Linked DNA regions of Pseudovibrio sp. Tun.PSC04-5.I4. The protein of the gene in region 1 binds, or shares a complex with, the protein of each later gene. Links are inferred from orthologs where the notes say so. Each region holds a gene or a part of one and is shown on either strand. Other genes may lie near its edges. The genes, in order: hfq and BLS62_RS23880.

Region 1 (3,165 bases):
TCACCAGTGAACAGCCCAATTGAACGCATCCAATAACCACCTCAAACAAAAAAGCCCCACTCCAACGAGCAGGGCTTTCATGTTATTTAGTCCAGTCAAACGATCAGATCGGCGAGTAGCCGTTGTCGTCCTCGACTGGAGGTTCTTCCGGGAGTTCCAGACCTGTCACAAAGTACTTTGCAAACCGGTCTCGTACTCGTGAGCGATGTGCATCAGGAACACGAACATCCAGGCGGATGCCGTCCTCGGATTCCGTCCGCGATAGAATCTCACAGTTCTGGTAGAGCCACGCATGCCCCTCGCCTTCACTGTGCGGCAACACCATACTCACCGTATCGAGTTGCTCGGCCAAACGCGCTTCAATGCGCTTTACAAGGTCCGCAACACCCTCACCAGTCACCGCAGAAAGGGCAATCGGCCCCTCTTGCGCAGAATTGCTTTCCAGCAATTTAGCCCGGTGCGTCTCTTCAAGCAGGTCGATCTTGTTATAGATCTCAATAACACGATCGCTTTCAGAAACTTTCAGCCCAAGCAGTTCCAAAGTCTCATTCACATCCTGAGACTGAGCCTTGGTATCTTCATGAGCAATATCGCGCACATGAAGCACGATATCAGCCTGAATGACCTCTTCCAGCGTCGCCCGGAAGGCAGCAACCAGATTGTGCGGCAACTCGGAGATAAACCCAACCGTATCGGAAAGAATCACCTCACGGCCATGAGGCAGCTTGATACTGCGCAGAGTTGGATCCAGCGTCGCAAACAACAGATCCTTAACAAACACGTCCGCATCAGTCATGCGGTTAAACAACGTAGACTTGCCCGCATTGGTGTAGCCAACAAAGGCAACCACCGGATGCGGCACTTTCTTACGTGCTTTACGATGCAGCTTACGGGTCCGCTGAACTTGCTCAAGGTGTCCCTTCAGCAAAGTAATGCGATCCTGAATGACCCGTCGATCAGCCTCGATCTGGGTTTCACCCGGACCGCCCACAAACCCAAGACCGCCACGCTGACGTTCAAGGTGTGTCCATGAGCGAACAAGACGCGACTTCTGCCAGGAAAGATGCGCAACCTCGACTTGTAGCCGGCCTTCTTTCGTTTGAGCGCGCTCGCCAAAGATCTCAAGAATGAGACCCGTCCGATCGATGACTTTACAGTTCCAATCTCGTTCGAGATTCCGCTGCTGGATAGGAGTAAGGGGATGATCTACAACGACCAGTTCAATTTCTTCGGCTTCGATCTGCTGGTGAATTTCTTCCACCTTACCAGAGCCAAACAAACTTCCAGGTTTCACTGCAGCCAATCGGACCAAAGCTGAGGATACAATCTCTAACTCGATTGCCTCAGCAAGCCCGATAGCCTCTTCCAGTCGTGCCTCAGGACTACGCTCAGCCCCGAAAGGACGCTCAGGAGCGCCCCTGCCTCTTGCGAGGGCACGGCTTTTGATGATCGGTACGATGATGAGCGACCGGGTTCCCCGGGTCACCTCATCTTCGCCGGCCTCAACGTTCGCATCACGTTGCTTGCGATTCAGGCCGGCTTCTTTATTTGATTGGGGCTTCATCAGCCTCCTGCTTTTTCGCCTTCTTCGTCAGCCGGTTCAAACAGCTGTATAGGGCTATTTGGCATGATAGTAGAGATAGCGTGTTTGTAAACGAGCTGGGAGTGCCCGTCACGGCGCAATAATACGCAGAAATTATCAAACCAAGTAACTACGCCTTGCAGTTTTACACCATTGATCAAAAAAATGGTCAGTGGAGTCTTCTGCTTCCTGACGTGATTTAAAAATGTATCTTGAAGATTTTGAGCGCGGTCAGCCATATCTATTTTTATCCTGTTCTCAGTGGACGCGGCCGCGGCATCCACCATTTACTGTTCCCATCCTCGAAACGGTCCAACGACACTCACAAATACAAGAGAGATGTCTCCACCCTTTTGGTGAACCGCCCAAATTGTAAATTACCCATCAGCAAACACCAGAGGCATTAATCCCCGGCAACATTCAGTTTAATCAACTCTGACGCTTCATGGAATGATTTTCTTAAGTCCTGAACTATTGGTCCCGGCTTTCCATCACCCATAATTGTTTCGTTTATTTTCGTTACAGGCATGACAAGACCCGATGCACTTGTTAAAAATACCTCCTGAGCCTGTTTTGCCTCACTAATAGAAAAACCGCGTTCTTCTACATGAAACCCTTTCGTTTCCGCCAATTTCATCAGAACGCCGCGGGTAATTCCCTTTAAGATTCCGTGGGTAGCGGGCCGAGTAACCAAAGTCCCGTCCTTTAGGATTATCCAAGCATTCGTTGAACCACCCTCAGTAATCAGGCCATTCTTATCCACAAACCATGCTTCACGAGCGCCTGATTCCTTAGCCTTTTGTTTAGCAAGGACATTAGGTAAAAGACCAACACTCTTAATATCAACCCTATCCCAACGATTCTCTTCAACGGTAATTACACCAACCCCCCTCGCCGCAATTTGGTCGTTTTTTAAACGTGAAACCGACTTTGCAGTCATAACGAGAGACGGTGGCGTGTCTTTTGGCGGGAAATAATGATCGCGTGGAGAAACGCCGCGTGTTACCTGCATATAGATCAAACCGTTTTTGACGCGGTTCAGCGCAATCACTTCCTTCATGACACGCACAAGCGCCCCACGAGACATCGGCGCACGAATTTGCAGCTGCCGAAGGGAGCGGTCGAACCGATCCAGATGCGATCCCATGTCGACGAGGCTATTGTTCCAGACTTCACAGACTTCATAAATACCGTCAGAAAACTGGTAGCCCCGATCCTCAATATGCACTGCGGCACGAGAATGAGGCACATATTGTCCGTTTACATAGGCGACGCGGCTCATCGGCCTCTCCATTCTTGGAAATTCATCACAACCAATGTTAGCGGTTTTTCCTTATGCCATGCAAGCGCCACCTTGGGATTACAACGGGGCATTTCTCAACAATATCAAAGAGAACCTGCGGATTCAGGGATAATTCTAGAAGAACTCCAGCGAGACACGGAACATTTGCTCCACCTGACGCACTTTATCGGCCACAGCAAAGATCACAACCCGGTCATGGGCCTGAATGCGCTCGTCTCCTCGTGGAGAGATAACCTGACCATCCCGCAAGATGCCACCAATGCGGATGCCCTCAGCCAGC
Region 2 (3,287 bases), 2.4 Mb from region 1 along the record:
CAACATTAGCTGATTGATTTTGGCCTATTGCATTGCAAAAACTGAGTGTTTGGTCGCGAAGACAGTGGCCTTCTTCCAGTAGCAAGAGGTTTTCGCCAGTTAAGTCCTGCGGCTTCACTCGTTTGCGTTCATCTACATGGCGAGCGCTGGACACAGCCATCAAAAAGCGATCCTCGAAGATTAGCAATTCTTCCAGTTCAGATTCTTCCAAGGGCAAAGCAGCAAGAACAACGTCCAGATGCCCCTGCTTTAGCTCTTCGATTAAGTTCCTCGTCATAGTTTCGCGTAATATCAGATGTAGTTTCGGGTACTGAGAAGTCAGGGCTGGCAGAAGCTTTGGGAGAATATAAGGTGCAAGAGATGGGATCACGCCAAGCCGAATTGTTCCACTGAGTGGAGAGGCTGCGTGTTCCGCGTAGTCCTTTATGTCTTGTAGTTCTCTTAGAATTTGACGGGCTCGATGAGCTATCTCTTCACCTTCTGGTGTCAAATAGATTGAGCGAGCGTTGCGTTCAATGAGAGCTATGCCAAGCTCTTTCTCCAAGTCTCGTATTTGCATGGAAAGAGCTGGTTGAGAAATACACACTTCATCAGCGGCATTGCCAAAATGGCGGTGTTTCTGGAGCGCGACAAAGTATCGAAGTTGTTTGAAACTGGTCATATCGATAAGAATAACTTATCGGTAGCAGAAATCAATCTGATTGGCGCTTATGGGCAAACAGGCCTACGTTTCTTATCGAAAGTTCAACAGCCTCATTCATTAAATGAAGGCTTTACCCAGATCTAGGGAGTAGAAAAATGTGCGCTGATAAAACATTGACGACGACAGGTGGTGCTCCGGTTAGCGATAATCAGAACTCCATGTCAGCAGGCCCTCGCGGCCCATTGCTCATGCAAGATTACCAGTTGATGGAAAAACTTGCGCACCAGAACCGTGAAAGAATTCCTGAGCGTACCGTTCACGCTAAGGGGTGGGGTGCGCATGGCACGCTGACCGTGACCAACGATATTTCCAAGTATACTCGTGCTAAGTTATTTTCCGAGGTCGGTAAACAGACGCCTTGCGTGGCTCGGTTCTCAACAGTTGCTGGCGAGCTTGGTGCAGCTGATGCGGAGCGTGATGTTCGTGGGTTCTCCTTCAAGTTTTACAGCGAGGAAGGCAACTGGGACATGGTTGGCAACAACACGCCTGTGTTCTTCGTTCGCGATCCGCTTAAATTCCCAGACTTCATTCACACTCAGAAACGGCATCCTCGAACACATATGCGCTCGCCAACTGCCATGTGGGATTTCTGGTCGCTCTCTCCGGAGAGTCTGCATCAGGTGACAATCCTCATGTCAGACCGCGGCTTGCCGACTGATGTTCGCCACATCAATGGATATGGATCTCACACGTTCTCATTCGTGAACAAGGATGGTGAGCGGTTCTGGGTTAAGTTCCACTTCAAAACAATGCAGGGTCACAAACACTGGACGAACAGTGAAGCTGAGAAGGTTGTTGGGAAGACCCGCGAAAGTACGCAGGAAGACCTTTACGGTTCCATCGAGCGAGGCGAGTTTCCGAAATGGAAGTTTTACGTTCAGGTGATGCCGGAAATGGAAGCGGAGAATACACCGTACAATCCATTCGATTTGACAAAAGTTTGGCCACATAAAGACTACCCACTTATTGAGGTAGGGACTGTGGAGCTAAACCGGAATCCGGAGAACTATTTTGCTGAGATCGAACAGCTAGCTCTTTCACCAAGCAATGTAATCCCTGGGATCAGCTTCTCACCAGACAAAATGCTTCAAGCGCGTATCTTCTCTTATGCAGATGCTCACCGGTACAGATTGGGTACGCATTACGAAGCGTTGCCAGTGAATAGACCTAAGTGCCCAGTGACCAATTATCACAAGGATGGTCCGATGCGGTTTGAGCCGAATAACTCAAATCCGGACGCTTATTATGAGCCAAATTCTTTCCATGGACCGAAAGAGGACAAATCATTTTCAGAGCCTCCTCTCCGGATTTTTGGGGATGGCGACAAGTATGATCACCGGGAAGGTAATGATGATTACAAACAGCCTGGAGATCTCTTCCGCCTGATGAATGAAGCGGAGCAGGGCCGACTCATGGACAATATGGCAGCTGCTATGCAGGGTGTTCCAGAGGAAATCATTAAGAGACAGGCCATGCATTGTTATCGCGCAGACCCGAAATATGGGGAAGGTGTTGCAAAAAGAATGGGGGTTTCAGTAAGTGAAGTAGAGACCCTCGCGACAGCATGAATACAAGCGTCATACATTAGCTGAATAAGCGCCGCCAGTAACTTACTGGTGGCGCTTATGTTTTTATTAAAATTTCAATTACCGGAGAAAAGTTAATCAAACCCTCGGATATTAAGGCTCCAAATAAGATGTGCCATGCATGTTTTTTTGCTGGAATTAACTAAAATTAGATCAAATCGAGTTATTTTTTATTAGGATCTGTTCCATAGATATTTAATTAGTTGCGTATCCCATTGGTGTTTTAAATGTCATCTGACTTGGCTTCTCATATCGTTGACTTCCAGTCTCTTGCTCTTGAGAATAATATTGAGCGACGTTCAGAGCTCGCGCGTCATGTGGCTCTGCTGTTCTCTAGAACATGGGAGCGGTGCTCCGATGATCAGATTGATATTTACGATAATGTTATGCTTCGGCTCTCTGAAGTGGTTGAACGTCAAGCACTCAGTTATATGGCAGATCGCTTGTCTGAAGTGCGGCGTGCCCCGGAACAGACAGTTCGCAGACTTGCATTCGATGAAATTGATGTGGCGGAACCGTTGCTGCGTCGATCCAATGTTTTGAAGGAGCAAGATCTCCTCAGCATTGCGCGTGGTAAGACTGACGATCACCGTCTTGCGATTGCCAAGCGGGAAGTGATTTCCGAGAGTATTAGTGATGTGCTGGTGAACCTTGGTAACACTCAGGTCAAGCAGACTGTTGCGGCCAATGAAGGCGCAGTGCTTGGTCAGCGCAGCGTCAACTCGCTTATGGGTGAGGCGCGCGGTGATGAGGTTCTTCAGCTTGCTCTTGGGCAACGTGCTGATCTTGCTGACGCTCATATTGAAGCGCTTATTAATTTTGCAAGTGAACAGGTTCGCAAGCAGCTGATTAAAGAAGGTGCTGACGATGTTGCTGGTAAGCTGCCAAAGGCGGCTCGTATTGCTGCTGGCAAGCTTTCTAACGAGTTCTGGCTCGGTCGTTATGACTTTGAGACAGGTCGTGGCCGTGTGATGGAACTGGTGCGCCAAGGTAAGCTT

The links.
Region 2: the proteins of hfq (region 1) and BLS62_RS23880 are in contact, whole or in part, in a crystal structure (PDB 3VU3), measured with the Escherichia coli proteins. The link is inferred for Pseudovibrio sp. Tun.PSC04-5.I4 from one-to-one orthologs.

The regions. Positions count from the first base shown.
Region 1 is NZ_FNLB01000006.1:1,568,450-1,571,614, forward strand. Bases 193-3,033 are described here. They hold hfq (RNA chaperone Hfq), read right to left. Parts: upstream 1,822-3,033; coding sequence 1,564-1,821; downstream 193-1,563. Other genes in these bases: hflX (GTPase HflX), read right to left, coding at 193-1,564; BLS62_RS12345 (D-amino-acid transaminase), read right to left, coding at 1,986-2,864; trkA (Trk system potassium transporter TrkA), read right to left, coding at 3,000-3,033. In the rest of the region: BLS62_RS12330 (hypothetical protein), read left to right, coding at 1-23; more of hflX, read right to left, coding at 104-192; more of trkA, read right to left, coding at 3,034-3,165. UniProt on the Escherichia coli protein: RNA chaperone that binds small regulatory RNA (sRNAs) and mRNAs to facilitate mRNA translational regulation in response to envelope stress, environmental stress and changes in metabolite concentrations.
Region 2 is NZ_FNLB01000006.1:4,004,517-4,007,803, forward strand. What follows is about bases 72-3,034. They hold BLS62_RS23880 (catalase), read left to right. Parts: upstream 72-798; coding sequence 799-2,271; downstream 2,272-3,034. Other genes in these bases: BLS62_RS23875 (LysR substrate-binding domain-containing protein), read right to left, coding at 72-661; BLS62_RS31400 (hypothetical protein), read left to right, coding at 572-787; BLS62_RS23885 (DUF2336 domain-containing protein), read left to right, coding at 2,517-3,034. In the rest of the region: more of BLS62_RS23875, read right to left, coding at 1-71; more of BLS62_RS23885, read left to right, coding at 3,035-3,287.